2 regions of the Massilia sp. TSP1-1-2 genome follow, and region 2 is predicted to be linked to the other one. Evidence: predicted binding sites of a transcription regulator. Region 2 holds the regulator's gene; the other holds the start of a gene.
The links. The regulator sigma-54, encoded in region 2, starts transcription at its own class of promoters, with help from an activator protein. The targets are predictions, from matches to a motif close to TGGCANGNAANCTGCTTT.
Positions count from the first base shown of each region.

Region 1 (14,437 bases), on a different contig from region 2:
GAAGCGCTGCGCTTCTCGCAGGTGCCGTCGGCGGCCGGCGGCGCGCGCTGGGTGCACTTGTACGGCGCCACCATGCTCCTGCTGGTGGTGCTGCCGCGCTTGGCGCTGGCCGGCTTCGCGCACTGGAAGGCGCGCCGGCTCGTGCGCGCATTCCCGCTCGACCTGGAGCAGCCGTATTTCCGCAAGCTGGGCGACCAGATTGGCGCCAGCGGCCCCGCTGTGTTGCGGGTGCTCCCCTACAGCTTCACCGTCGACGAAGCGCGCGACCGCGGCTTGACGCAGGTGGCGACCATGCTGCTGGGCGAGCAGGCGCGCGTGATGTTGCGCCCGCCGAGCGCGTATGGCGAAGAGCCCCAGGAAGTGCTGCGCGAAGTGAACCTGGACGATCCGGCCGTGACCTACACCGCCGTGCTGTTCAACCTCGCGGCGACGCCGGAAAAGGAAAATCACGGCGTTTTCCTCGATTATCTGGTGCGCACCTCGAAACGCGGCGTGGCCGTGCTGATCGACGAATCATCGCTGGCCGAACGCAGCGACGAAACGCGTATGGCGCAGCGCGTCGCACTATGGCAGGAATTTTGCAGCTTCCATCGCGCACCGGCCACCATCATTAACCTTCGCAATCCACCCCAGCGCCCGCTCGACCAGGACGCCGGACTACGGGTATCGAAACCTTCATGAACGACACAGCCGCCACCATCCAGTTTGCGCTGATCTCGCATACCAACAACGGCAAGACCACGCTGGCGCGCACGCTGGTCGGGGTCGACGTGGGCGAGGTGCGCGACGCCGCCCACGTCACCGTGCTGGCCGAAGAGCACACCTTGCTCAAGACCGCCGAGGGCGACACCTTGCAGCTATGGGACACGCCCGGCTTTGGCGACTCGGTGCGCCTGCTGCGCCGCCTGGCAATGGCGGGCAACCCGATCGGCTGGTTCCTGCGCGAAGTGTTCGACCGCTACCGCGACAAGCCGTTCTGGCTCAGCCAGCAAGCATTGCGCACCGCCCGCGATTCTGCCGACGTGGTGCTGTACCTGGTCAATTCGTCCGAACTGCCCCGGGATGCAGGCTACCTGCCGGCCGAAATGAAAATTCTTGAGTGGCTGGGCAAACCGGTAGTGGTCTTGCTCAACCAGATGGGCCCGCCCCGGCCCGCCAATGAGGAAGCGGCGGAGCAGGCGCGCTGGAAAGCGCACCTGGATCAATATCCGATCGTGCGCGACGTGCTGGCGCTGGACGCCTTTGCCCGCTGCTGGGTGCATGAGCGCGTGTTTTACGAGGCGGTCGGCAAGCTGCTGGACGAGTCCAAACAAGCAGGATACGCGCGCCTGCTGGCCCTGTGGCAGGCCAACAACCAGGACCGCTTCCATGAAGCGATGCGCGTTGCCGCCGTCCAGCTAGCCGCAGCGGCGCGCGACAGTGAACCGATCGCGCTGGCCGACACCGGCTTTTTGCAAAGCGCCATGAAGGCGGTCGGCCTGGCCAAGTCGGCCGACCAGCAGCGCCAGGAAAAGGCCATGGCGGTGCTGGTCGAGCGGCTCAATGCCGGCATTGGCGAAACCACGCGCGTGCTGCTTAAGCTGCACCGGCTCGACCCTGGCGAGGCTGCCAGGATCAATGCGCGCGTGCGTGAAAACTTCAAGGTGCGCGCGCCGGTCGACAAGGCGCAGGCCGGCTTGCTGGGCGCGGTCGTCTCGGGCGCGGCGACGGGCTTGTCGGCGGACCTGATGGCAGGGGGGCTGACCTTCGGCGCCGGGGCGCTGCTGGGCGGCGTGGTGGGGGCCTTGACGGCGGCCGGCGCCGCATGGGGCTTTAACACCAGCACCGAGCGCAACAAGACCACCGTGGAATTTGCCGACGAATTCTTGCACACGCTGCTCCTTGGCAGCGTGCTGCGTTACCTGGCCGTGGCCCACTTCGGGCGCGGACGCGGCGATTTCGTCGAGGGCGAGGCGCCCGCGTTCTGGCAGACCGAGGTGGAAGCGGCGGCCGCGCCGCACGCGAACGAACTGGCCGGCCTGTGGAGCGCACTGCGCCAGGAAGACGACAGCGGCAAAGCAGGCGAGCGCCTGCGCCAACTGCTGACTGCCGTTGCAACCCACGCGCTGTCGCGTCTTTACCCAACGAAGGTCGATCCGGAACTGCACGGTCGGTAACGGTGTGACAACGCTGGGACACCTGTTCCATTTCGGGACAGGTGGCGCAGGCGCTGCGGCGTGGCAGCCATGGCATGGCAATTGCTCCTGTTGATGTATTCATCCATCAAAACAGCAGGAGACACCATGAAAAAATCCCTTCGTAGTCTGGTACTTTGGGCAGGCCTGGCCAGCGCAGTCACCACCTCCATGTTCGCCATTGCGCACGGCAACGTCACGCCGCAGGCGGTCGACACCGCCGGCCTGCCGCCGCTGGGCGACAAATGGCGCGACGAAAATCCCTTCAAGACCAACAAGCTCGCGCTCAAGATCGGCGCCTCGGCGTTTGGTCAGAACTGCGCGCGCTGCCACGGCATCGACGCCATTTCGGGCGGGATCGCGCCCGACCTGCGCTTGCTTGACCGCGACTGCGTGGGCTTGAAGGTCGAAGCCAAGAAGCTGGCCTGCTACGAGGAGATGGACGCCTACTTCCTGACCTCCATCCGCGGCGGCAAAGTGCGCAATGGGGCGGTGTACATGCCCCCCTTTGAAGGCGTCTTCAACCAGGAAGCCATGTGGTCGATCAAGACCTATCTCGAATCGCGCCGCGAAACCAAATAGGGAGGGCACATGACTACGATCCGTGCACTGATCGCCGGCGCCTGCGCCGCGCTGGCGATGGCAGGCCCCGCCCACGCCGACTGGCAGAAAATTCAACAGTCGGGCGGCCTCAAGGTGGCGGTCTACAATGAGTTTGCGCCGTTCTCGGACAAAGGCCAGGGCATCGACGTCGACCTGGCGCAGGCGCTCGCCAAAAAGCTGGGCCTGCGCCTGAACCTGCTGCCGTTTCCGGCCGGTGAAGAGCTGGGCGACGACCTGCGCAACATGGTCTGGAAAGGCCACTACCTGGGGTACGGCCCGGCCGACGTGATGCTGCATGTGCCGGTCGATAACCGGCTGATGGCGGCCAATCCGCAAGTCGTCATTTTTGCGCCCTACCATGTCGAGGGCGTGCGCCTGGTGCGCAGCGCACGCACGGTGCCAAGCTTTGACGGCGTCGATTCGCTGGCCGGCAAACGCATCGGCGTGGAGAAAGTTTCGATTGCCGCGATGGTGATGCTGGGGGAGGGCAATGGCAAATTTACCCCTGGCGTGAAGATTTATCCGAGCGCGATCGAGGCGCTTGAAAAACTCAAGGCTGGCGAACTGGACGCGGTGCTTGCCACCCGCTCGGAAATCGACTCCGTGCTGCGCGGCGACCGGGCTTTTCCAGTGCACGACATTGCATTTCAGCGCCTGCCGCGCTCGGGATGGGCGGTCGGCATGGCGGTGCGCAAGGACGACACCGAGATGGCCAAGCTGCTGCAGCAAGCCATGAACGAGATGGCGGCCAGCGGTGAGCTCAAGGCGATTTTCGCGTGGCATGGGGTGCAGGTCGTCACGCCATGAAGCGCTGGTGCGGGGCGCTGGGCCTGGCGCTGGCGTGCCAGCCGGCGCTTGCCGACACCGTTGAAATCGTCGGCACTGCGCCCCTTGCTGGACTGGGGATTGAACGCAAGCTGCTGCCGTACTCGGTGCAACTGGCGGGCAGCGACCAGATCGGCGACGCGCATGCGGGCAACCTGGCGGACTACCTGAACTGCAACCTGAATGGCGTGAACGTCAACGACATTTCGGGCAGCCCGTTTCAGAACGACGTCACCTACCGCGGCTTTCGGGCCTCGCCGGTACTCGGCACTGCGCAGGGCATCTCGGTCTACCTGGACGGCGTGCGGGTCAACGAGCCGTTCGGCGACGTGGTGAACTGGGACATGCTGCCCGAATCCGCGCTGGCCAGCGTGCTGCTGGTGCCCGGTTCAAATCCCGTGTACGGACTCAATACCCTGGGCGGGGCGCTGGTGCTGACCACCAAAAGCGGCGCCACGCACCCGGGAGGTGAAGTCGATCTGTCAGTCACAAGTGGGGGCCGGCGGCGGCTCGACCTGGCGCTGGGCGCGGTGGATGGCAACTGGCACAGCTTTGTTGGTTCGACCCTGTTTGACGACGATGGCTGGCGCGACCATTCGCAGGGCCGGCTTGGCAATGTGTTTGCCAAGGTCGGACGCGACGACGGCGTGTCGGCGGCCAGCGTGTCGCTGCTGGGCGGGCGCAGCCAACTGCGTGGAAACGGCTTGCTGCCCGACGAACTGGCGCAGCGGGACTGGCGCGCCGTGTACACGTTCCCTGACGAGACGCGCAACGCGCTCTGGCAACTGGCTCGCAATGCGAGCCGGCGTTTTAACGGCGGCGCCGTGCTCTCGGCGCTGGCCTATGCACGCCGCAGCCGCAGCGACACCGTCAACGGCGACGTGGAGGAAGGGCCCGCAGGCGTGTTCAATACCACCAGCACGCGCCAGCGGGGCCAGGGCGCCAGCGTGCTGCTGGGCGTGCGCGGCAAGCGGCACCGTATCGACATCGGCGCCACGGTTGACGCCAGCGCCGTCGCCTTTGCCCAGTTCGAGCAAGATGGCGTGCTGACGGACGAACGCGGCATCGTTGCCGACCCGGCGCAGGAGCGCGTTCCTGCATCGTCGGTGACGGGCCGTGCCAGCGCGCTCGGCGTGTTTGCCAGCGACACCTGGAGCGCCGCGCCCGGGCTGCACGTGACGGCGGCCGCGCGCGTCAACCACGCCGCAGTGAGTAATACGCTGACCAGCGCCAGGGGCTTGCAGCCGCGCGAACGCTTCACCTACAGCAGCATGAATCCATCGCTCGGCGCAGCCTTCGAGGCCGGCGCCGGCTGGATGCTGGTGGCCAACGCCGCGCAGGGCAACCGGGTGCCGACCGTGATCGAACTTGGCTGCGCCGATCCCACGCAGCCCTGTCAGCTGCCGGTAGGCCTGCAGTCCGATCCCTACCTGAAACAGGTCGTCGCGCGCACGCTCGAAGCCGGCGCCCGCTACCAGCATGGGGGAACCAGCGCTTCGCTGTCGCTGTACCGCACCATCAACCGGGACGACATCCTTTTCATCAGCTCCGGCCTGTCGCGCCAGGGTTACTTTGCCAATTTTGAACGCACGCGCCACCAGGGACTCGATTTTTCGTGGCGCGCGAACGTGGGCCAGGTACAGCTCAATGCCAGCTACAACTACCTCGACGCCGCGTATGACGCCAAGGGCACGCTGTTTACCGGTGTGCGCGCAGTGCCGGTGGAGCAGGGCACGCCGCTGGCCGGTTTGCCGCGCCATAGCGTCAAGCTGGGCGCGCAATGGATGCTGGGCGAGTCGTTCACGGTGGGCGCCGACGCGCAAGTTTTTTCGCGCATGGTCGTACAGGGAAATGAAGACGGTCTGCTGCCCGGCCTTGGGGTGGCCGGCTACCGCCTGTTGAGCGTGCGCGCCAGCTGGGAAAGCGCCAAGCACTGGGAGCTGTACGCGCGCGTCGACAATCTGCTGAACCGGCGCTTTGCCAGTTTTGGCGCCGTGGGCCGCAACCTGTTTGGCGCGGCGCCGGACGCCAACACGCGCTTCATCGCACCGGGCACGCCCCGCATGCTGCGTTTCGGGGCGCGCTACCACTATTGAGCCGCTTGAAAAATCAGCGCCAGCTGTACTGGGCGCTGAAACCGAGCATCCAGTTGCGGCCCGGCGCCGCCTCGTAGAAGCGCTTGTTGGCGTCGCCCACGATGACCGAGCCGACGTAGGCTTTGCCGGCCAGGTTATTCACGCGCACGAATTGTTTCAGGCGCCAGCCGTCCAGCGTCTGCTGCGCCTGGACGCGCGCATTGAGCACCGCGTAGCCCGGCGCCGGGATGTCGAGATTGGCGTCATCCGCATACACCTTGCTGCTGGCAGTCGTTTCGATGGCTGCCCCAAGATTGCCGCCGCTGCTGTTCCAGGCCAGTTCTGCGAACAGGTTCGCCCGCGGCACGCCGGGCAGGCGGCTGCCTTGCGCCACGGCGCCAAAGCCTTGCGCGTAAATGGCGCGCAGCAGCGTGATGGCGGCCCGGCTGCTGAAACCCGCGTCCAGCTTGCTGTCGACCGACAGTTCGGCGCCCTGGCGCAGCGTGGCGCTGGCGTTGCGGTAGCTGGTGCGCCCGCCAGTGGCCACATCGACCACCAGTTCGTCGTCGGTTCTGGCCTGGAACAAGGCCGCGTTCACGCGCGTATTGCTGCCGATGTAGGTTTTGACGCCGGCTTCCACATGCACGCTGGTGGCAGGGCGAAGGCCAAAATTGAAACCCGCCCCGGCGCCCGAGTAAAACAATTCATTGAGCGTGGGCGCTTCAAAGCCGCGCGCGGCGCTGGCATACACGTTCAGGACCGGCGAGACCTTGTACAGAGCGCCAAGTACCGGCGTAGTATGGCGATAGTTGACGCTGCCGCTGTCAATGCCATTGCTGGCGTAGCGGTCGGTGACGGCCACCTTCAGGCGGCTGTGGCGCAGTCCGCCCGTCAGCACCCAGGGGCCGCCCTGCCATTCGGCCTGCGCGTACGGGTCAATGCTCGAGACGGTATCGGTCTCGTCGCGACGCAGTTTGCCTTGCAGGCCAAACTGCGCGCCGACGAAGTTTTCGAAACCCTGGCGCTGGTCGCGCGATCGTCCGTAGTCCAGACCGACGGTGGTACTGAGCTTGCCGCCCGCCAGCGGCAGCACGTGCAGCCAGTTGATGTCGGCACCGTGAAAGTCGCGCGCGAAATCGACCACGCCGCCGGACTGGGTGGCCGGCGTCTGGACAAAGCGCGAAAACGCCTGGTACTGGATCACTTGCCGGTTGCCGGCGTAGGCCATCAGGCGCACGCGGTCCTCGCCCAGGCGCTGCTCGAACGAGATGCCAGCCTGTTGATGGTCGATGCTCTTGCGCGTGTTGTAGCGCTCGGCCAGCGTGCGCTTGGGCGTGGCGGTATCGGTGGCGTCGGTTTCGCCGGCGCGCCGGTCGCGCTGCAAGGTGGCCCAGGTGACGCCGAGCGGGTCTTGCGTGTCGTCCTGGCGCAGCGCGCTGGCGGTGACGGCAAGGCGGCTCGCGTCCGTAGGTGCGAGCGTCATCTTGGCGTAGGCCTGGTCGCGCGTGGCGGCGCTGTGGCTGCGGTAGCCGTCGGTATCAAAGCGCGAGGTGTCAATCACGTAGCCGATGCCGCCGCTCTCGCCCTGGGCGTTGACGTCAAGCTTGCGGCTGCCGTAGCTGCCCGCCGTCAGGGTCGATTCGACGCTGGGGCGGCCTTTGCCGTCGCGCGTGAAGAGGGCGATGGTGCCGCCCGAGTGGTTGCCGTAAATGGCCGAAAACGGCCCGCGCAGCACTTCGATGCGGTCGGCCAGGTCGAGGTTGAAGGTGGCCGCCTGGCCCTGGCCGTCGGGCATGGTGGCCGGGATGCCGTCGGCAATCAGGCGCACGCCGCGCACGCCAAAGGCGGAGCGGGCGCCAAAGCCGCGCGAGGAAATCTGCAGGTCTTGCGCATAGTTCTGGCGGTTTTGCACGACCAGTCCGGGCACGGCGGCCAGGGCTTCCGAGGCGTTGACGCGCATCTGGGCGGCGCCGATGCGGGCCGCGTCGATGACGTCGATGGCCGCCGGCAGGTCGAAGCTGGCGTGTTCCATGCGGCTGCCGCTGACGACGACGACGTCGACCGGCGCGCCGGCAACAGCGACGGCGACGGCGACCGGCGCGGCGGCGCCCGACTGGGCAGCGGCCAGCGGCGAGAGCGCGGCAGCCACCAGGCTGGCGATGGCGTTGAGGCGAAATGGGTGGTTCATGCAGTCTCCAATAATGAGGTACGCCCGCTTGCGGTCATTCGGCGGGTCTGTGCCAACAGCGTAAGCAATATACCTGCCAGCACAAAATTTTGCAGTGGCACAGTGCTTGCATGAAATCCCGCATGCGCGCGCGGCTTGCGCCTTCATTTATGAAAGGGATTCCATGAAAAACTTCGCTTTGTTCTCTCTCGCAACTATCGTTGTGGCCAGTGCCGCCGCCGGCCCCCTGGCCTATGTGCCCAATGAAAAATCCGGTACCGTCAGCGTGATCGACACCGCAACCGATGCCGTGGTGCGCGAACTGGCGGCCGGCAAGCGCCCGCGCGGTATCGCCGCCGACCCGGCCGGCAAGACCTTGTTCGTAACCGATGCGGGCAGCAATGCGCTGCTGGTGCTGGACGCGGCAGGCGGGGCGGCGGAGCCGTCAATTCCCCTTGGCAAGTCGCCGGAAGGGGTGCACGCGTCGGCCGACGGCCGTTACGTGGCCGTGGCGGTGGAAGAAAGCAACAGCGTGACGCTGATCGATGCGCCAAGCCGGCGCCAGCTGGCCGACATCAAGGTCGAGGGCAAGAATCCCGAGCACGCCGTGTTCAGTCCGGACGGTCGCTGGCTGCTGGTCAGCGCCGAGGAAGCGGAGCAGGTCGACGTCATCGACGTGGCGCTGCGGCGCCAGGTGGGCAAGATCGCCGTCGGCCTGCGCCCGCGCGGGATCGGTTTTTCGGCCGACTCGCAGCGCGCATATGTGGCCGCGGAAATGGTCAGCACCGTGTACGTGATCGACATGGCGACCAGGACGGCGGTCGCGGCCATACCTGCCGGCAAAAATGCGAACGGCATTGCCGTGCATCCGAATGGCAAGCATGTGTATGTCTCGAACGGGGCGGACGGCACCGTGATGCGGATCGATACGGCGACCAATCGCGTCAGCGCCACGATTGCGGTGGGAAAGCGTCCGTGGAACATGGCGCTCACGCCCGACGGAGCCAAGTTGTACGTCGCGAACGGCCGCTCCGCCAGCGTCAGCGTGATCGATACGGCAAGTGGCAGCAAGCTGAAGGATATCCCGGTTGGCGAATTGCCTTGGGGTGTACTGATCCGCTGACTGCTCCAGATTGCAACACCCGGTGGCACGCCGCAGTGTTCAGAAAACAAACAGTTCGCCAGCTTCCTTGCGATTGATCAATAGGACCTTTTGACCTGCTTCTACTCTGGAATGTCCCTTTGTCCCGTTCGCTGGCACGGCGCTTGCGCTAGGGAACAGGTGATCAACACACTCCGTTGCCTGCAACAGTAATCCAACTACTTCAGAAAGAGGACGACATGAATCTCGCGGACATCAGCAAACTGGGCGTCGCCAATCCATTCAAGCAACGCTATGACAATTACATCGGCGGCAAGTTCGTGGCGCCGGTCAAGGGCGAGTATTTCGGCAACATCACGCCGATCACCGGGCAGGTTTTTTGCGAAATCGCCCGTTCGAGCGCCGAAGATATCGAGCTGGCGCTGGACGCCGCCCACGCCGCCAAGGATGCCTGGGGCAAGACGTCGCAAACCGAGCGCGCCAACATCCTCAACAAGATCGCCGACCGCATGGAGGCGAACCTGACCTTGATCGCCACCGCCGAAACCATCGACAACGGCAAGCCGATCCGCGAAACCATGGCCGCCGACATTCCGCTGGCCATCGACCATTTCCGTTACTTTGCCGGCTGCATCCGCGCCCAGGAAGGCTCGGTCGCGCAGATCGACCATGAAACCTACGCTTACCACTTCCATGAGCCGCTGGGCGTGGTCGGGCAGATCATTCCATGGAACTTTCCGATCTTGATGGCGGTGTGGAAGCTGGCCCCGGCGCTGGCCGCCGGCAACTGCGTCGTGCTGAAACCGGCCGAGCAGACCCCGGCGTCGATCCTGGTCTTGATCGAGCTGATCGGCGACCTGCTGCCGCCAGGCGTGCTCAACATTGTCAACGGCTTTGGCCTGGAAGCGGGTAAACCGCTCGCTTCCAACAAGCGCATCGCCAAGATCGCGTTTACCGGCGAAACCGGCACCGGCCGCTTGATCATGCAATACGCGGCGCAAAACTTGATTCCCGTCACGCTGGAACTGGGCGGCAAGTCGCCGAACATTTTCTTTGCCGACGTAATGGACGCCGACGACGCATTCTTCGACAAGTGCCTGGAAGGCTTCGCCATGTTCGCGCTGAACCAGGGCGAAGTGTGCACCTGCCCGTCGCGCGTGCTGATTGAAGAATCGATCTATGAAGCCTTCATGGAGCGCGCCCTGGCCCGCGTGGCCGCCATCAAGCAGGGCAATCCGCTCGATGCATCGACCATGATCGGCGCCCAGGCTTCGCACGAGCAGCTGGAAAAAATCCTGTCGTACATGGATATCGGCAAGCAGGAAGGGGCCGAACTGCTGGCCGGCGGCGAACGCAACATGCAGGCGGGCGACCTGGAAGGCGGCTATTACGTGCAGCCTACCGTGTTCAAGGGCGACAACAGCATGCGCATCTTCCAGGAAGAAATTTTCGGGCCAGTGGTGTCGGTCACGACCTTCAAGGATGAAGCCGATGCGCTGCGCATTGCCAACGATACCTTGTATGGTCTCGGCGCCGGGCTGTGGACGCGCGACGGTTCGCGCGCCTTCCGCGTGGGCCGCGCCATCCAGGCCGGGCGCGTGTGGACCAATTGCTACCACCTGTATCCGGCGCATGCCGCTTTCGGCGGCTACAAGCAGTCGGGCATCGGGCGCGAGAATCACAAGATGATGCTCGACCATTACCAGCAGACCAAGAACCTGCTGGTCAGCTACAGCCCGAACGCACTCGGCTTTTTCTGACAGGTGAGCCCCATGGACCATCCACTCGCACGCGTGATTGCAACAGAACAGGCCCTGGCCATGATCGGCGAGCTGCGCAAGCGGCATGGTCCGCTCATGTTTTTCCAGTCGGGCGGGTGCTGCGACGGCAGCGCGCCCATGTGTTACCCGGCAGGCGAATTTAACATCAGCGACACCGATGTGTACCTGGGCAACCTGGACGGGGCGCCGTTCTATATGGGGCTTGAGCAATTTGCATACTGGGAGCATACCCAGTTGATTATCGACGTGGTCGACGGCAACGGCGGCATGTTTTCACTTGATAACGGAACAGGGCGACGCTTCCTGACGCGCTCGCGCCTGTTCACCGATGAGCAATTGCGCATCCTCAGCGCCGATTCGCCGGCCAAGCGCCAACTATAAAAACCGATTTATACAAGAGGAGAGAAATTGTGCAGAAAAAACTACTGGGTGTCGTGATCGGCATGGCCGCCGCATCGCTGGTGCAAGCCACCAATGTCACCAGCGCCATGCTGGTCAACACGGCCAAGGACCCGAAAAGCGTGCTCTCGTCCGGCATGGGGACTGAAGGCCAGCGCTTTTCGCCGCTGACCATCGTCAATACCAAAAACGTGAGCAAGCTGGTGCCGGCCTGGTCGATGTCGTTCGGCGGCGAAAAGCAGCGCGGGCAGGAATCGCAGCCCTTGATCCATGACGGAAAAATGTTCGTGACCGCGTCGTATTCGCGCATCTTTGCCGTGGATCTGAAAACCGGCACCAAGCTGTGGAAGTACGAGCACCGGCTGCCGGACGGCATCATGCCATGCTGCGACGTGGTCAACCGGGGTGCTGCGCTGTACGGCAACCTGGTCATTTTCGGCACGCTCGACGCTCAGCTCGTCGCGCTCGACCAGACCACGGGCGCGGTGGTGTGGAAGGAAAAGGTCGACGACTACGCGGCCGGCTATTCGATGACGGCCGCGCCGCTGATCGCCAAGGGCTTGCTGCTGACGGGTGTCTCGGGCGGCGAGTTCGGCATCGTGGGCCGGGTCGAAGCGCGCGACCCAATGACGGGCCAGCTGGTCTGGTCGCGTCCGACGGTCGAAGGCCACATGGGCCACAAGTACGACAAGGACGGCAAGGCGAGCGACAACGGCGTCTCGGGCACGGTCAACAAAACCTGGCCGGGCGACTTGTGGAAGACCGGCGGCGCCTCGACCTGGATGGGCGGCACCTATGACGAGAGCACCGGCCTGGCGTATTTCGGCACGGGCAACCCGGCGCCGTGGAACAGTCATCTGCGCCCGGGCGACAACCTGTTTTCCTCGTCCACGGTGGCCATTGATCCGGCCGACGGCAAGATCAAGTGGGCGTACCAGGGCACGCCGAACGATTCGTGGGACTTTGACGGCTCCAATGAATTTGTCACCTTCGACATGGATGGCAAGCGCTACGGCGGCAAGGCGGACCGCAACGGCTTTTTCTACGTCGTGGACGCCAAGAACGGCAAGCTGCAGAACGCCTTTTCGTTCGTAAAAAAAATCACCTGGGCCAGCAGCATTGACCTCAAGACGGGCCGGCCCAATTTCATCGCCGCCAATCGTCCGAGCGACCCGACCAAGGGCGCTGACGGCAAGAAGGGTTCGACGGTGTTCTCGGCACCGGCGTTTCTGGGCGCGAAAAACCAGATGCCGATGGCGTACAACCCGCAGACCAAGCTGTTTTACGTGCCGGCCAACGAGTGGGGCATGGATATCTGGAATGAGCCGATCAGCTACAAGAAGGGTGGGGCATTCCTGGGCGCGGGCTTTACCATCCGGCCGATTTTCGACGACTATATCGGCGCGCTGCGCGCGGTCGACCCGAAGAGCGGCAAGATCGTCTGGGAGATCAAGAATACCGCGCCGTTGTGGGGCGGGGTGATGAGCACCGCCGGTGGGCTGGTTTTTTACGGCACGCCGGAAGGGTTTCTGAAGGCGGTCGACGCCAGGTCGGGCAAGGAGCTGTGGAAGTTCCAGACCGGCTCCGGCGTGGTCGCGCCGCCGGTCACGTGGCAGGACGGCGGGGAGCAGTATATTGCCGTGGTGTCGGGCTGGGGCGGCGCAGTGCCCCTGTGGGGCGGTGAAGTGGCCAAGAAGGTCAACTTTTTGGAGCAGGGTGGATCGGTGTGGGTGTTCAAGCTGCCCAAAGGGTGAGGGTGCGGACAAGGTGGTTTTAAAGACGGCTTCGGCCGTCTTTTTTTATGGAAATCGTGCAGGCGGCGGTCGCAAAAAGGGAAGGTTGCAGCAGTCGTAGGTCGGATAAGCGCTAGCGCAATCCGACAAGCGTCGCGTTGACGCATGTCGGATTGCGCTGGCGCTTATCCGACCTACGCTCATCATTGCAACACATTCGCGCCAATGGCAGCGCTGTCGTAACCTTGGCCTGCCTGCGCGAGGACGATGTGGCGCAGCGATCAAAAACAGAACACCGCTGCATCACATCTGGTCCGATTCTGCACACAAGCGCGCCCATACCTGCGCCATCCAGCCTTCATCGCTTCAGGCACGCTTATTGCCATCTCCTTTAGTACATCGCGTGATGTACACAGCATATAAAACATAAAGAGGGATCCCATGAAGAAGATTTTTGCGTTGACCGTTATCGCCGCAGCGAGCATGCAGCAAGCACAGGCTGTCGACATCAAGGCCGGCGACTGGACGGTCGGCGTGGGCGGCATCGTCAACGCCTATTACACGGTCGTCTCCTGCAAGGGCGACGCAGTCGGCGGCCTGGCACTGGGCTCGCAAGGCCTGGGCTGTGGTGGCCGGGACGATCGCACCACCATCGGCAACGGCCTGCTGCCCAACGGCCTGGTCGCATCGGCCGCGTCCACCCAGGGCGGCTATGACGTCAAGGCGCTGATCGGCATCTACAATTCAACGGCCACCGACAGCGCCATCGGCCAAAACAGCGTGGTCGATGTGCGCCAGGCGTACTTCACATTCGGTAACGCCGAGATCGGCACCATCAAGCTTGGCCGCGACTACGGCATCTTCGGCGCCAATGCCATTCTCTCCGACATGACGCTGCTCGGCGCCGGCGCGCCGGTGCAGGCGACCCAGCGCGGCCGCGTCGCGCTCGGCCACATCGGCGCCGGTTACACCTACCTTGGCAACTACGGACAGATGGCGTACAGCACGCCCAAGTCAGCCTCCGGCATCGGCTTCGACGTGGGCTTGATGAGTCCAGTGGACGACACCCCGGTCGTGGCCAGCCCCGCCTTCAGCGCCGGCTCGAGCCCGCAGCTGCAGGCGCAGGTGACGTACACGGCATCCGGCTTCAAGGCGTGGCTCGGCGCCAAGTCGCAGAAATTTGAATCGGTCACGCCCGGCGTGGACGACCTGACCATGCGCGGCGTCGAGATCGGCGCGTCCTATACATCCGGCGCCTTCGGCCTGCTGGGCAATGTGCAAAGCGGGAAGGGGCTGGGCATCCTGTCGGACGCCGATCAGGGCGACGTCAAGTCCGTCAACTACCTGGCGCAGGCCACGTACAAGACCAGCCCGAAGCTCAAGCTGGGTCTTGGCTACGGCATGAGCGAGAACGATGAAAATACCGCCGGCACGGGCGGCCTGAAGTCGAATGCCAACCTGACGCTGGGCGCTTACTACTCGCTCAATAGCGCCGTCACGCTGGTTGCTGAAGTTGGCCGCACGCGCTCGCGCGGCTTTGACGGCAGCAGCGCGCGCATGAACGGCGCGGCGCTCGGC
Region 1 covers NZ_JAFCTU010000010.1:166,359-180,795, reverse strand. Annotated here, with positions in the region: gene ACP7BV_RS11280 (DUF2868 domain-containing protein) at 1-681, shown strand, start outside; gene ACP7BV_RS11275 (DUF3482 domain-containing protein) at 678-2,156, shown strand; gene pedF (cytochrome c-550 PedF) at 2,283-2,756, shown strand; gene ACP7BV_RS11265 (substrate-binding periplasmic protein) at 2,766-3,584, shown strand; gene ACP7BV_RS11260 (TonB-dependent receptor) at 3,554-5,698, shown strand; gene ACP7BV_RS11255 (TonB-dependent receptor family protein) at 5,712-7,865, opposite strand; gene ACP7BV_RS11250 (beta-propeller fold lactonase family protein) at 8,029-8,967, shown strand; gene adh (aldehyde dehydrogenase) at 9,186-10,706, shown strand; gene ACP7BV_RS11240 (DUF779 domain-containing protein) at 10,719-11,108, shown strand; gene ACP7BV_RS11235 (PQQ-dependent methanol/ethanol family dehydrogenase) at 11,171-12,880, shown strand; gene ACP7BV_RS11230 (porin) at 13,301-14,437, shown strand, end outside.
Region 1: the regulator sigma-54 is predicted to act here: its motif matches at 2,227-2,244, upstream of pedF (cytochrome c-550 PedF).

Region 2 (14,437 bases):
GGCGCGCACCTCGCGCCCGTTGGGCAGCAGCGTCACGTCGTCGAACAGATAGGGCGCGCCCAGCCACACCAGGGGCGGATGGGCGAGCGTGGCCGCACCCAGCGTGGCCGACCATTCCTTTACATCCTGCATATTGGCGGCATGCGCGGCATAACCGGACATGGGCTGCGCGCTTTGGGGCACGGCCAGTACATCGTCCTTGAAGTACCATAAGGCTTGCGGCAAGGTGGCGCAGTCGGCGCACTTGCCATCCGTCAGGCGAAAATTCTGCACCGGCAGCAGGCCGATGCTGCCGTCGGCGAGCGCACTCTTCAAACCGGCGGGCGCCGCTGCCGCGGCCTGCGTTGCCGGCGTGACCGATAGCGCCAGCAGGGCGCTGGCGGCGGCAAAATGTTGAAGTTTGAGCATGAAGTCCCCGGTAAAAGTGTATTTAAATTTAATATTGCAGATACTAAACGGTTTTTTGTTCTTTTCCCAATTTTCTGCGCAGAATGGCTGTGGGGTTACCAGGACTGCCAGGACTGGCGGCAATTGGATTTGCGAGGCATACTACCCGCCATTATCTTTACGGAATGAAACAGCATGGCGATTCTCTCGGAAATCATCTTGTACCCTGTTAAGTCCTGTGCCGGCATTTCGGTGCGCGAAGCAACGCTGACCAGCGCCGGCCTGTCGGTCGATGCCGTCTACGACCGCGAGTGGATGGTGGTGGGCGAGGATGGCGTCTTCCTCACCCAGCGCGAGCATCCGCGCATGGCGCTGATCGTGCCGCGCCTGAAAACCGACACGCTCGAATTGCGCGCGTCCGGCATGCTGCGCCTGGAAATTCCGCTCGGCCTGCCTGATCCGGAGCACGAGAAAACGCGCCAGGTCACGCTGTGGGATGACACCTGGCTGGCCTACGACTGCGACGAGACCACCGCCGCCTGGTTTTCGAAAGCAATCGGCGTGGCGTGCCGGCTGGTGCGTTTTCACCCCAGCGTGACGCGCCTGACCAGCACCAAGTGGACCGGCGGCGTCGAAGCGCCGACGCTGTTTTCGGACGGCTACCCGCTGCTGGTGATCGGTTCGGCCTCGCTGGCTGACTTGAACGAAAAGCTGGCCGCAGCCGGGCGCGATGCACTGCCCATGAACCGCTTCCGTCCCAATCTTGTCATCGACGGCATCGACGCCTTCGAGGAAGACTACGCCGACTTGTTCGCCCTGGGCGAGGCGCACCTGAAACCGGTCAAACCCTGCCCGCGCTGCCCGATTCCCTCGGTCGACCAGGGCACCGGCGTGGCCGGTCCCGATCCGCTCGATATCTTGAGCCGCTACCGCGCCAAGCCGGCCTTGGATGGCGCCATCTGCTTTGGCATGAACTGCATCGTCACCCAGGGCGACGGCGAGCGCTTGTACGTCGGCCAGGCGGCGACCATGACGCTCGCCTTTTAAGGCAAAAGAATGCAAAACGCTCGCCGTAGGCGGGGCAGGGCATAATATGGGTCGCGTACGGCAATTGGCGTAACGTTGAGCTAAGTATGAACACGGAACAAGGGAAGGATCTGTATGCATGATGCGGGCGCTTTACCGCGCGACCTGGCCGAAGAAAACGAATCGCTGCGCGCCAGCATGGCCTACATGATGGAACAGGCCGAGCGCAATCACGGCATCATGTGCCGGCACCAGGCGTTCGACCTGGAGATCGTCGGTTCCGACAGCTTTCCCTCCCTGATCACCACCATCTTTCGCAGCTTGCCGGTGATTTCCGAGCTCGATATCGTCACCCTGAGCCTGGTCGACGAAGGCGAAGACATCCGCACCGTCATGAACAAGCTGGGCGTGGATTTCGCCGACTTCCCGCACCTGGTGTTTGTAGCCGCCAGCGGGGCGCTTGGCTTCGTGCCATCGCGCAGCGAGCACACCGGCCCGCCCAAGCCGATGCTCGGCCCCTACATTCCCGCCACCCACCAGCCGATGTTCCCTCACCCTCCCGCCGGCCTGCAAAGCATTGCCCTGGTGCCGCTGCTGCGCAACAAGCGGCTGATCGGCAGCCTGAATCTGGGCAGCCTCGATCCGGTGCGCTTCACGCCGTCGATGGGCACCGACTTTGTCGAGCACATGGCGTCGATCATCGCGATCTGCCTCGAGAACGTAATCAGCAACGAGATGCTCAAGTACATCGGGCTGACCGATTCGCTCACCGGCGTGTATAACCGGCGCTACATCGACCGGCGCCTGATCGAAGAAATTTCGCGCGCGCGGCGCCAGGCTTACCGCATCTCGGTCATGTACATCGACATCGACCACTTCAAGACCGTCAACGACACCGTCGGGCACCAGGGCGGCGACGAAGTGCTGCGCGAAATCTCGGCGCGCATCAAGGATGAATTGCGCGTCTCCGACGCGCTGGGGCGCTTTGGCGGCGAAGAGTTCGTGGTGCTCCTGATCGACGCCGAGCTCGACAGCGCGAGCATGGTGGCGCAGCGCATCCGCGCCAGCATCGCCGACCGCGCCTTTGACCTGACGTGCGGCTTGTCGCTGCCGGTCACGGTCTCGATCGGGGTGGCGACGCTGGACGACTTTGCGCGCGAAAACCCGGTGGAAGGCGTGGCCCAGGTGCTGCTGGCGCAGGCCGATTCTGCGCTGTACAAAGCCAAGCAGGCCGGCCGCAACCGCGTCATCGCGTACCACCCCGAACCGGCATAGCGCCGTCACGACGGCGCAAAATCGGCTATCAAAACTCGAAAAATCGGCCGCCGCCCGCAACCCGTAGGGCGCAAAAGCGCAGCGCATTGCGCCATGCATGCGTCACGTTGTCTAATCGTAGGGCGCAAAAGCGCAGCGCATTGCGCCATGCCTGCATCACGTTGTCTAATGCAGCAAGCGCCCCTCAGCCCGGTCCACCGCCTCGGCCGAGCCGCGCAGCACCACCACGTCGCCCAGCTTGAGTTCCGTGCGCGGCGTCACCTCCAGCCGCTCCTTGCCGCGCCGGATCGTGGTCACCTCGGCGCCCACCTCATGCAGCGCCAGTTCCTCGAGCCGCTTGCCGACCGCCCCCGCGTCGTCGCGCAGCGTCACCGAATGCAGCCGCACATAGGTATGCTCCGGATCGTCCCCGATATCGCTCGCGCCGTGAAAGTAGCCCCGCAGCGACGCATAGCGCTCGTCGCGCGCGCTTTGCACGCGGTGCACCACGCGCCTTAGCGGCACGCCCATCATCACCAGCGCATGCGAGGCGAGCATCAAGCTACCCTCAAGCGCCTCGGGCACCACTTCGGCGGCGCCGGCTTTTTTGAGCAAGTCCAGATCGGTGTCGTCATGGCTGCGCACGATCACCGGCAGCGCGGGTGCGAGCTCGTGCACCAGGTGCAGCACCTTGAGCGCCGACGGCGTGCTCGCATACGTGATCACCAGCGCGCTGGCGCGGTACACGCCAGCGGCGATCAGGCTCTCCCGGCGCGCCGCGTCGCCGTATGACACGTGGGCGCCGGCCGCCTGCGCTTCCTGCACCCGCTCCGGGTCCAGGTCGAGCGCCTGGTAGGCGATTTTTTCCTCGGACAGCAGCGTGGCCAGGCTTTGCCCGCTGCGCCCGAAGCCGGCCACGATCACATGCTTCTGGCTGGCCATGGTGCGCGTGGCGATCTGGGTCAGCTGCAGCGACTGCAGCATCCATTCGTTGGACGAAATCTTCATGACGATCATGTCCGCTTTCTCGATCATGAATGGCGCGGCCAGCATCGAGAGCACCATCGAGGCGAGCACCAGCTGGATGATGAACGGGTCGATCAGATTGGCGTCGGCGGTCAGTGTCAGCAGCACGAAGCCGAATTCGCCGGCCTGCGCCAGGCCCAGGCCGGTGCGAATCGAGGTGCCGTCGGAGGCGCCGAACAGCTTGGCCAGCGCGGCGATCAGCGCGAACTTGACCATTACCGGCCCGCACAGCAAAATCAGCACCAGCCACCAGTTTTCCAGCACCACGCGCACATTGAGCAGCATCCCCACCGTGATGAAAAACAGCCCGAGCAGCACGTCGCGAAACGGCTTGATGTCTTCTTCCACCTGGTGCCGGTACTGGGTTTCGGAAATCAGCATGCCGGCCACGAAAGCGCCCAGCGCCATCGACAGGCCGGCGCGCTCGGTGATCCAGGCCGCGCCCAGCGTGATGAGCAGCAGGTTGAGCATGAACAGCTCCTGCGAGCGGCGCTTGACGACGATGGTGAACCACTTGCGCATGATCTTCTGGCCGATGAACAGCAGCAGCAACAGCACAAAGACCGCCTTCAGGCCCGCCAAGGCCAGCGTGCCCGCCAGTTCGTCGGCCGGTTTGCCCAGCGATGGAATCAGAATGAGCAGCGGCACCACGGCCAGGTCCTGGAACAGCAAGATGCCGATGATCTTGCGGCCATGCGCGCTTTCCAGTTCGAGCCGCTCGGTGAGCATCTTGACGACAATGGCGGTGGACGACATGGCCAGCGCGCCGCCCAGCGCAAAGGCGGCCTGCCACGTGATGCGAATGCTGGCCGGCAGCTGGGTGGCGAGCAGCCACCCGAACAGCATGGTGGCCGCGATCGTGAGCACCACCTGCGCCATGCCCAGCCCGAACACGATGCGGCGCATGGCCATCAGCTGGGAAAGCGAAAACTCCAGGCCGATGGAAAACATCAGGAAGACGACGCCAAATTCGGCCAGCGTTTCGGTGGTATGGTTGTTTTCGGCCAGGCCCAGCGCGTGCGGGCCAATCAGGATGCCAACTGCCAGATAACCGAGCATGGGCGGCAGATGCAGCATGCGGAAGGCGACCACGCCGAGCACCGCACTGCCTAGCAATAAGAGGGTAAGTTCAAGTCCTGAAACCATGCTATGCCGTTGACGTGGAGGGGTAAAACGCTATTTGTTGCGTCTGGCAAGTTTTTTGCTTTCGCAATTCGTTTATACTGCTTCCATGAGTGTAACCGATGAAAAAACAATGCTGAAAGCTTTTGACAAAAACGTCGTCGAGCGCGCCATGGCGATGGCGCGCGAAACGCTGGAAATCGAAACCGACGCCATGCACGCGCTGCAGGACCGGCTGGTCGGCGACGACAGCGTCGGCCAGGCAGTGGCCATGCTGCTCGAATGCGGCGGGCGCGTGGTCGTCTCGGGCATCGGCAAGTCGGGCCACATCGCCCGCAAGATCGCCGCCACGCTCTCGTCCACCGGCACCCCGGCCATGTTTGTCCATCCGGCCGAAGCTGCCCACGGCGACCTGGGCATGGTGACCCCCAAGGACGCCTTTATCGCCATTTCCAATTCCGGCGAAACGGCCGAACTGATGTCGATCCTGCCGATCGTCAAGCGCATGGGCGCGCCGCTGATCGCCATGACGGGCAACCCCAAATCAAGTTTGGCGCTGCTGGCCGACGTGCACCTGGACGTTTCCGTGGCCAAGGAAGCGTGCCCGCTCAATCTGGCGCCAACGGCCAGCACCACCGTCACGCTGGCGCTGGGCGACGCGCTGGCCGTGGCGCTGCTCGACGCGCGCGGCTTCAAGGAAGAAGACTTTGCGCGCTCCCACCCGGGCGGCGCGCTGGGCCGGCGCCTGCTCACCCACGTCAAGGACGTGATGCGCAGCGGCTCGGACGTGCCGATGGTGACGGCCGATGTGCCGCTGGCCGCCGCGCTGCTCGAAATTACCCAAAAGGGCATGGGCATGACCGCCATCGTCGACGCCGACCAGCGTCCAGTGGGCGTGTTCACCGACGGCGACTTGCGCCGCCTGATCGAGAAAGTCCAGGACTTCACCAAGATCACGATCCGCGACGTCATGCATGCCGACCCGCGCCGCGTGCGCCCCGAACAGCTGGCGGTGGACGCGGTGGCCGTCATGGAGCAGTTTCGCATCAACCAGATGCTGGTGGTGGACGACGACGGGCGCCTGGTCGGCGCCCTGCACATCCACGACCTGACGCGCGCAAAGGTAATCTGATGAACCAGCTCGAACACATGCGCCGCGCCGCGGCCGTCAAGGTCATGATCTTCGACGTCGACGGCGTGCTCACCGACGGCAGCCTGACCTACGGCCCGGATGGCGAAACCACCAAGACCTTCAATGTCCTCGACGGCCTGGGCATCCAGCTGCTGCAAAAAAGCGGCGTGGCCACCGCCATCATCAGCGCGCGCGAGTCGCCGATTGTGGTGCGGCGCGCGGCCGACCTGGGCATCATGCATGTCCACCAGGGCATCCACGACAAGCGCATCGCCTTTGCCAGACTGCTGGAAGCGACCGGCTTGACGGCGCAGCAGTGCGGCTATATCGGCGACGACGTGATCGACCTGCCGCTGCTGCTGCAGGTCGGCTTTGCGGTCACCGTGCCCACCGGGCACCCGGAGGTGCAACACCGCGCCCATTACGTCACGCGCGCCGGCGGCGGGCGCGGCGCCGTGCGCGAAGTGTGCGACCTGGTGATGCGCGCGCAGGGCACGTACGAGGCGGCGCTGGCGCCGTATTTCGCGTGACAGGCAAGAATCAGGAATCAGGCCTGCGGGACCCATGCCTGCGGGGCGGGGGCCGCCATGGATAAGCGCACCGCCCATCGCTGGCCGCTGCTGCTGACCATCACGGCGCTCATCTTCTCCGCCTTGGGCAGCTTCTGGCTGGTGCAGGTGATGCAGCGCGGCGACGGCCAGGTCGATCCGGCCGCAGCCGGCAACGAGCCTGACTACATCGTTGAAAAATTCAGTTTCGTGCGCATGACGCCCGAAGGCAAGCCGCGCTACCTGTTCTACGGCGCCAAGCTGACCCACCGTCCGCTGGGCGACGTCTCGGACGTCGAGCAGCCCATGCTGCAAAGTCTGGCGCCCGGCCAGAGTCCAATGACCGTCAAGGCCAACAGCGCGCGCCTGCGGCATGCGGACGACCAGGTCGACCTGTTGGGCAAGGTCGACGTCTTTCGCCCCGCTTCGCCCATGGCGCGCCTGATGCACATGACCACCGAAGCGCTGACCGTGTTTCCGGAAGAAGACCGCATGGAGTCCCGCGTGCGGGTCGACATGGCGCTGGGCGCCAACACCATTACCGGCGTCGGCATGAAGGCCAACAACGCCACGCGCCAGGTGCAGTTTGCCGGCGGTGGCCAGATCATCGTTCCACCCAAGGGCAGTAGAAAATGAAAAAAATAATAGCAATTGCAGTGTTTGGCCTAGTGGCGCTGGGCGCCTCGGCCGAGAAAGCCGACGCCGGCAAGCGCGCGGTAATCGACTACGGCACGCTGCTGGTGGACGAAGTCGCCCAGGTCACCATCGTTACCGGCAACATCGTCGTCACTAAGGGCACGCTGGTGCTGCGCGCTGAAAAAGCGGTGATCAAGACCAGTCCCGAAGAAGACATGCAGGTGACGCTCACGGGCGTGCCCGGCAAGATGGCGACGTTTCGCCAAAAGCGCGACGGCGGCCCCGAGCTGTGGGTCGAAGGCAATGCGCAGCGCATCGAATACGACGAGCGCAGCGGCGTCGTCAAGCTGTTCGGCAGCGCGCATATCCGCCAGATCGAGGGCAGCAACATGACCGACGAAATCAAGAGCGAATTCATTTCGTACGACAGCATGCGCGAGGTATTCACCGCCCGTAACGACGCCAGCGGCGCGAGCAAGCCGGGCGAGGGCCGCGGCCAGCTGATCATCGCGCCGCGCAAGCCGCGCGCCGCGCCGGCGCCAACCGCGCCAACTGCGCCAACGGGGCCGACTGGCACGCCAGCTCCGACGGGCATGCCATGATCGAACCGAAAGCTTGTGGCAGCACGCTGATCGTGCGCGGCCTGCAGAAAAGCTACGGCAAAAAACTGGTCGTGCGCGACGTATCGCTGCAGGTTGAATGCGGCGAGGTAGTCGGCCTGCTGGGGCCCAACGGCGCCGGCAAGACCACCTCGTTCTACATGATCGTGGGCCTGGTGCCGTCGGATGCCGGCTCGATCGACATCAGCGGCGTGGATATCTCCAGCCTGCCGATTCACCGGCGCGCCGCGCTCGGCCTGTCGTACCTGCCGCAGGAAGCGTCGGTGTTTCGGCGCCTGACGGTCGAAGAAAACATCCTCGCCGTGCTGGAACTGCAAAAGGTCAACGGCAAGCGCCTGAGCAAACCAGAACTCAAGGAGCGGCTCGACACGCTGCTGCATGACCTGCAGATCGAAAAGCTGCGCGAGAACCCGGCCATGTCGCTGTCGGGCGGCGAGCGGCGGCGCGTGGAAATCGCGCGTGCGCTGGCCACCAATCCGCGCTTTGTGCTGCTCGACGAACCGTTCGCCGGGGTCGATCCGATCGCCGTGATCGAGATCCAGCGCATCGTGCGGTTCCTGAAGGAGCGCGACATCGGCGTTTTGATCACCGACCACAATGTGCGCGAAACGCTCGGCATTTGCGACCGTGCCTACATCATCAACCAGGGTGCGGTGCTGGCCTCTGGCCGTCCGGACGACATCATCGCAGACGAATCGGTACGCCGCGTTTATCTGGGTGAGCACTTCCGGATGTAAGCAGGTCAAACCGATGAAACAATCCCTGCAACTACGCACCTCGCAGCACCTTGCGCTCACGCCGCAGCTGCAGCAGTCGATCCGCCTGCTGCAGTTGTCCACGCTCGAACTGCACCAGGAACTCGAACAGCTCCTGACCGACAATCCGCTGCTCGAACGGCTTGACGATCCGCTCGACCATTCGGTGCGCCTGCTGGCCGACGGCGCCATCGGCAGCAGCGCCACGCCGGCCGAGGCGCCGCCCGAACCGGGCGCGCAGGATGCACCGGCGCCGGCCGAAGGCCAAAGCGCCGATGCACCCGAGGGGGAAGCTGCCAGCAACAACGACAACAACAACGACAACGACGGCGAGTGGGGTGACCTGGGCCGCGCCAAGAGCAGCGACGACGAAGATTCGCGCCCGCAGCTCGAGGGCAGCGCGACCACCCTGCGCGAGCATCTGATGGAACAGATGCGCGTGCTGGTGCTCGAAGTGCGCGACCGCGCGCTGGTCGAACTGATCGTCGACGCGCTCGACGACAACGGCTACCTGACCGAGACGCTGGAAGAAATCCATGCGCGCATGCCCGAAGAACTCGAGATCGATTTCGATGAATTCAAGACCGCGCTGTCGCTGCTGCAAAGTTTTGATCCGGTCGGCGTGGGCGCGCGCAATGCGTCCGAGTGCCTGGCGCTGCAGATTCGCGCCATGCGCGGCGTGCCGCTGGTGACGCGCCGCATGGCGCTGGCCATCGTCGAAAAGCACCTGACCTGGTTCGCCCAGCGTGAATTCAACAAGCTGAAAAAAGCGCTCGACTGCGACGACGAAGACTTGCGCGAGGCGCAGACCATCATCCGCCGCTGCAATCCGCACCCGGGCGCCGTGTTCGCCTCCGATGTGTCGGACTTCGTGGTCCCGGACGTGATTGTGCGCAAGGCCAAGGGCGGCTGGTCGGTCTCGCTCAACAACGACGTGATGCCGCGCCTGCGCGTGAACAATATGTACGCGAGCCTGCTCAAGCAGGGCAAGGGCGAAGGCCAGATGGGCGCCCAGTTGCAGGAAGCGAAGTGGCTGATCAAAAACATGCGCCAGCGCTTCGACACCATCTTGCGTGTCTCCGAGGCTATTGTTGAGCGCCAGCGCAATTTCTTCAGCCATGGCGCGGTAGCCATGCGTCCCCTTGTGCTGCGCGAAATAGCTGATACACTTGGTCTACACGAGAGTACTATTTCTCGTGTAACAACTCAGAAATTCATGCTGACCCCGCATGGCATGTTTGAGTTGAAATACTTTTTCGGTAGCCATGTCGCCACCGAAGCGGGGGGAGAAGCATCTTCCACGGCGATTCGTGCACTCATCGTGCAATTGACAGGAGCAGAAGACCCTAAAAATCCATTATCCGATAGTAAGATTGCGGACATGCTGGGGGAACAGGGTATGGTCATCGCTCGCCGCACCGTTGCCAAGTACCGCGAAGCGCTCAAAATCCCGCCCGTCAGCCTCAGGAAGTGTCTGTAATCGGCATTTTTATGCCGTTCCTCTGCGCGCCGCGCACGAACGGAAAGTGACACCATTATTAGGAGTGTGTATGAATCTCACAATTAGCGGACATCATCTCGAAGTGACCCCAGCCATCCGTGAATACGTACAAACCAAGCTCGAGCGCGTCAAGCGCCATTTCGATCACGTGATTGATATTGCCGTGATCCTCACCGTGGATAACCTGACTGAAAAAGAAAAACGACAAAAGGCTGAAATCAACCTTCGCCTGTCGGGCAAGACCGTGTATGTAGAAAGCCTGTCGCATGACCTGTACGCCGCTATCGACACCCTGATCGACAAGCTCGACCGTCAAGTCATGAAGTACAAGGACAAGGTCCAGGACCATAATCACCAGGCCATCAAGCACCTGCCTGAAGAAGAACTCCCTGAAGCCATCTAAGGCCCGGGATTCTTGACACGAGGGCGCCTGCGGCGCCCTTTTTGCATCTGCGGAGGCTAAAATATGGGTCTATCCATTTATTGTCAGCCTTCCATGAGCGAATACGTCCAGACCCGCGTTGCCAACCGTACCGGCATCATCACCCTCGACCGTCCCAAAGCGCTTAATTCGCTGTCGCTGCAGATGGTGCGCGACTTGACGGCGGTGCTGCAGGCCTGGCGCGCGGATGACGCCGTCGATGCGGTCGTGCTTGGCAGCAGCAGCCCCAAGGCGCTGTGCGCCGGCGGCGACATCCGTTTTTTCCATGAGGTGGGCGGCAAGAGCCCGATGGGCGGCAGTGCCTTGCTGGAAGACTTTTTTACCGAAGAATACGCGCTCAATCACCTGATCCATTTCTATCCCAAGCCCTACGTGGCGCTGATGGACGGCGTGGTCATGGGCGGCGGGATGGGCATTGCGCAGGGCGGGCCCGACTGCCGTATCCGCATCGTCACCGAAAAAACCAAGATGGCGATGCCGGAAGTAAACATCGGCTTGTTTCCGGACGTGGGCGGCAGCTACTTTTTGTCGCGCGCGCCTGGCCAGCTGGGCAACTACCTGGGCCTGACCGGACTGACGGTCGGCGCGGCCGACGCCCTGTACGCGGGGTTGGCCGACGTGTTCGTGCCGCAAGAGCAGATGGCCGCGCTGGCCGCACGCATCGACAGCACGCCCGGGGCCGAGCTGCGCGCCATGATCGCAGATTTTGCCGCGCCGTATGCGGGGTTCGCCGGCGCCAGTGAACTGGAAGCGCAGCGCAGCCGGATCGACCACCATTTCAGTGCGCCAAGCGTGGCGGCCATCATGCAATCGCTGGCGGGGGACAGCGACGTCTTTGCGCAAAGAGCCCATGCGGCCATGGCCCAGCGCTCGCCGCTGATGATGTGCGTGACGCGCGAACTGCTGCGCCGCGGTGCCGGGCTCGACGTTTCCAGCTGCCTGCGCATGGAGCGCACCTTGGTGCGCCACAATTTTGAGCATGGCGAAGTGCTGGAGGGCGTGCGCGCGCTGGTCATCGACAAGGATAATGCGCCGCAATGGAATCCGCGCACGCTGGACGAAGTGAGTGGTGAGATGGTCGAACGCTTTTTTACGCCGGTGTGGCCGGCTGGCGCGCACCCGCTGCGGCATTTGCAAGGGTGATGCTGTAAAGACACGGCAATGTCGGCGTTTTCCACGCAATTTCGCCGCTAGGGTTGAACCTGAATCAGCTCGCTAAGGAACCAAAGTGGTCAAACCTGACGGGGGTAGTGGGGCCGCTGACGGGCCTCCGAAAGTTTCGCAACTTTTTTTTAAGGGGCCGCTACCGTCGCCCTATTCCGGATGCACGTTGGCCCGTTTCGTTCGCCAAAACGCTACCGGTCAGACACCGGCAAGTGATCATTTCATTGCTTTGCCCACTGAGGACGCACGTTTTTCTGCTGGGTCGTGTACGGTTCGCCAGGCGCCGGCGAGAGTATCCGGAGTTCAACTTGCGCTCATTTCGACATTCATGAGAACCACCGCCTAATTCCAAATGCGCCACCAAGGTTGGTCCCGGACGCCCGTTGGTTTACTCGAATCCGGCGAGTCACCCCCAGTTGCAGTCCGTCGGCGGAACTCGTTCAGCCTGTTTTCATACCATGGGAACTGCGTAGCTCCGTGATAGATCCGCTGCCCTTTTGACCCAAACAGTCCTACTGGCTTTTGAGCGTCGATGACACTCGCGACAAGATCGCGTCCGTCATGCCGTTTATGGGATTTCGAAAGTTCCAGCACAATCGCCTCGGCGGACAAACCCTCGTCAATCAGTCGCCTTACCTCCTGAAAGGCTGCAAGTTCATCATCGAGCCAATTTTCGTAAAACGCGAGAAGCGAAGTGGCAGTCTCGGTGAAGCCGTCCTCATCCAAATCTCGAAACACGATCGCGTTCGCCTTCGGTCCCGACGAAATGACATAAGTTCGATGTCCGCAGCCTTGCTCACCGATGAATATGTATTTAGCATCCTCTGTCTGCAGCGAATTGACGGGCACGGTTCCGTAATATGGCCCCACGCCGCCATCGCCGACCTCGCGATAGAAGCCTGCGAGTTCACTTGGAAGTGCGCAGCCAAGACGTGCTTCCGCAGCGGCGATCTCCCCTTCACTCAATGGGGCTGCCGCTTCGTATTGATGAAGTTCCGCGCCGAAGGCTTGGCGTTGCGCGTCCAACTGTCTCAGACGTTGAATTTTTTCAAGTACCAGTTCCCACATCAGTTAATTCTCCGTGCACATGTCGGCAAATGGCAGCCATGAACCCGACATCATCGAAGTCAGAGCACACTGCAAAATCTGACAGTCTAAACCCGCTACTCAACAGGAGTGCCTTGATGATGCCCTATCACCGACTTCCGCGAGTGTCAGGTTATGGCCGGTCCCTGTCGGTCGATGGTACTCGACGGCATAGCGACGGCCTCAACTGGGCGGTCACGTCAGCAAATTCGTGCACAAACACAACATCTGTGGAGTGCGTCATTGAGCTCCAATTCAAAGCTAAAGAACCGACGGTCTGCCGTCAGAAGTATTCCGCCGAGTCCGAAGGAAAACCAAAGTACAAAACCCTCGGATGCTGCGACGATTACGGACGTGTCGAGGTCAATCCCCTGCTTGCTTAGAAAATTCCGGGCTCCAGCAGGAATCCACTCGCGCTAAAATGCTCCGCTGCGGCAAGCATTTCGTGAAACGCTAGTTCGTTCTGTTGTTGAACATTCCGTTGAAGCGACATGAGGAAAACTGTTTGGCGTGAATGAGTAAACGGAGAAAAAATCATTTAGCTTAGCCGCAGTACCAAGGCCGCTCGATGCAATGACCGCTTTGGCCGAAAGCGGCCTTTGTCCGGCTGAGTGTACGGCCAACCGTGTTATTTTCGCAAGCAACTATTACGGCCCCTGAGCAGTTCGATCGGGGTGTACCCAAACGGGTTACTTGAGCGAGGCGCCACTAGTCTCAACAGGGAAGTTTTTCCGTTGTCGCAATGGTAGGTTGGACAGGTCTACATTTGCCGTTCATGCAAGCACGAGCGCCGTTCCATTTTCAGTAAAAACCCAGGTAGTTCGCGTCCAGATCGGCGCCAAGTGCGAGCACGGTTGTTCTCCAACGCGCGCCGCTACGTCTAGCACTGCTCGCGGTGGCGCAGCACGACCCGCTCGGTCGGGCTGAAGTGAGCGGCCAAGCGCTCGGCCATGTAGACCGAGCGGTGCTGGCCCCCTGTGCAGCCGAGCGCCACCGTCAAGTAGCTGCGGTTGTCGGTCTTAAACGACGGCAACCACTTGGCAATAAAAGCCCGTATGTCTTCCAGCAATTCGGCCGCGCTTGGCTGGGCGTCGAGGAAGGCGATCACGGGCGCATCCATGCCGGTCAGCGGGCGCAGCGTCAGGTCGTAGTAGGGGTTGGGCAAGGCCCGCACGTCGAACACAAAGTCGGCGTCCAGCGGCACGCCCAGCTTGAAGGCGAAGGACTCGAAGAACAGCGTGATGGGCGCGCGTTCAATCTCGACGAGCTCCTTGATCCACGCGCGCAGCTTGTTGGCTGACAATTCCGACGTATCGATCACATGGCCCAGTTGTTCGATGGCGGACAGGCGCTCGCGCTCTTCGAGGATGCATTCGATCAGCGTGCGGCGCGAAGCCGGGTTTTCGTCCGGGCGCAACTGGTGCGACAGCGGGTGGCTGCGACGGGTCTCGGAAAACCGTGCCACCAGCGAATGGGTGTTTGCCGTGAGGAACATGACTTTGACGTCATGGCCTTCGTCCTTGAGCATGCGAATATTGGCAGGCAGTTCCACCAGCGATTCGGCGCTGCGCGCGTCGACCGCGACGGCCAGTGATTCGGTCCCGTCGGCGATCAGGGCGGTTACCAGGCTCGGCAGAAGGGCGGGTGGAAGGTTGTCAACGCAATAGTAGCCGGAATCCTCCAGCACCTTGACTGCCACTGATTTGCCGGAACCTGAAATACCTGTAATGAGTACGAT
Region 2 covers NZ_JAFCTU010000008.1:3,329-17,765, forward strand. Annotated here, with positions in the region: gene ACP7BV_RS08725 (hypothetical protein) at 1-408, opposite strand, end outside; gene ACP7BV_RS08730 (MOSC domain-containing protein) at 583-1,434, shown strand; gene ACP7BV_RS08735 (DUF484 family protein) at 1,549-2,688, shown strand; gene ACP7BV_RS08740 (monovalent cation:proton antiporter-2 (CPA2) family protein) at 2,854-4,839, opposite strand; gene ACP7BV_RS08745 (KpsF/GutQ family sugar-phosphate isomerase) at 4,925-5,947, shown strand; gene ACP7BV_RS08750 (KdsC family phosphatase) at 5,947-6,477, shown strand; gene lptC (LPS export ABC transporter periplasmic protein LptC) at 6,535-7,131, shown strand; gene lptA (lipopolysaccharide transport periplasmic protein LptA) at 7,128-7,733, shown strand; gene lptB (LPS export ABC transporter ATP-binding protein) at 7,730-8,488, shown strand; gene ACP7BV_RS08770 (RNA polymerase factor sigma-54) at 8,502-9,986, shown strand; gene hpf (ribosome hibernation-promoting factor, HPF/YfiA family) at 10,057-10,410, shown strand; gene ACP7BV_RS08780 (enoyl-CoA hydratase/isomerase family protein) at 10,504-11,592, shown strand; gene ACP7BV_RS08785 (SMI1/KNR4 family protein) at 11,956-12,681, opposite strand; gene rapZ (RNase adapter RapZ) at 13,580-14,437, opposite strand, start outside.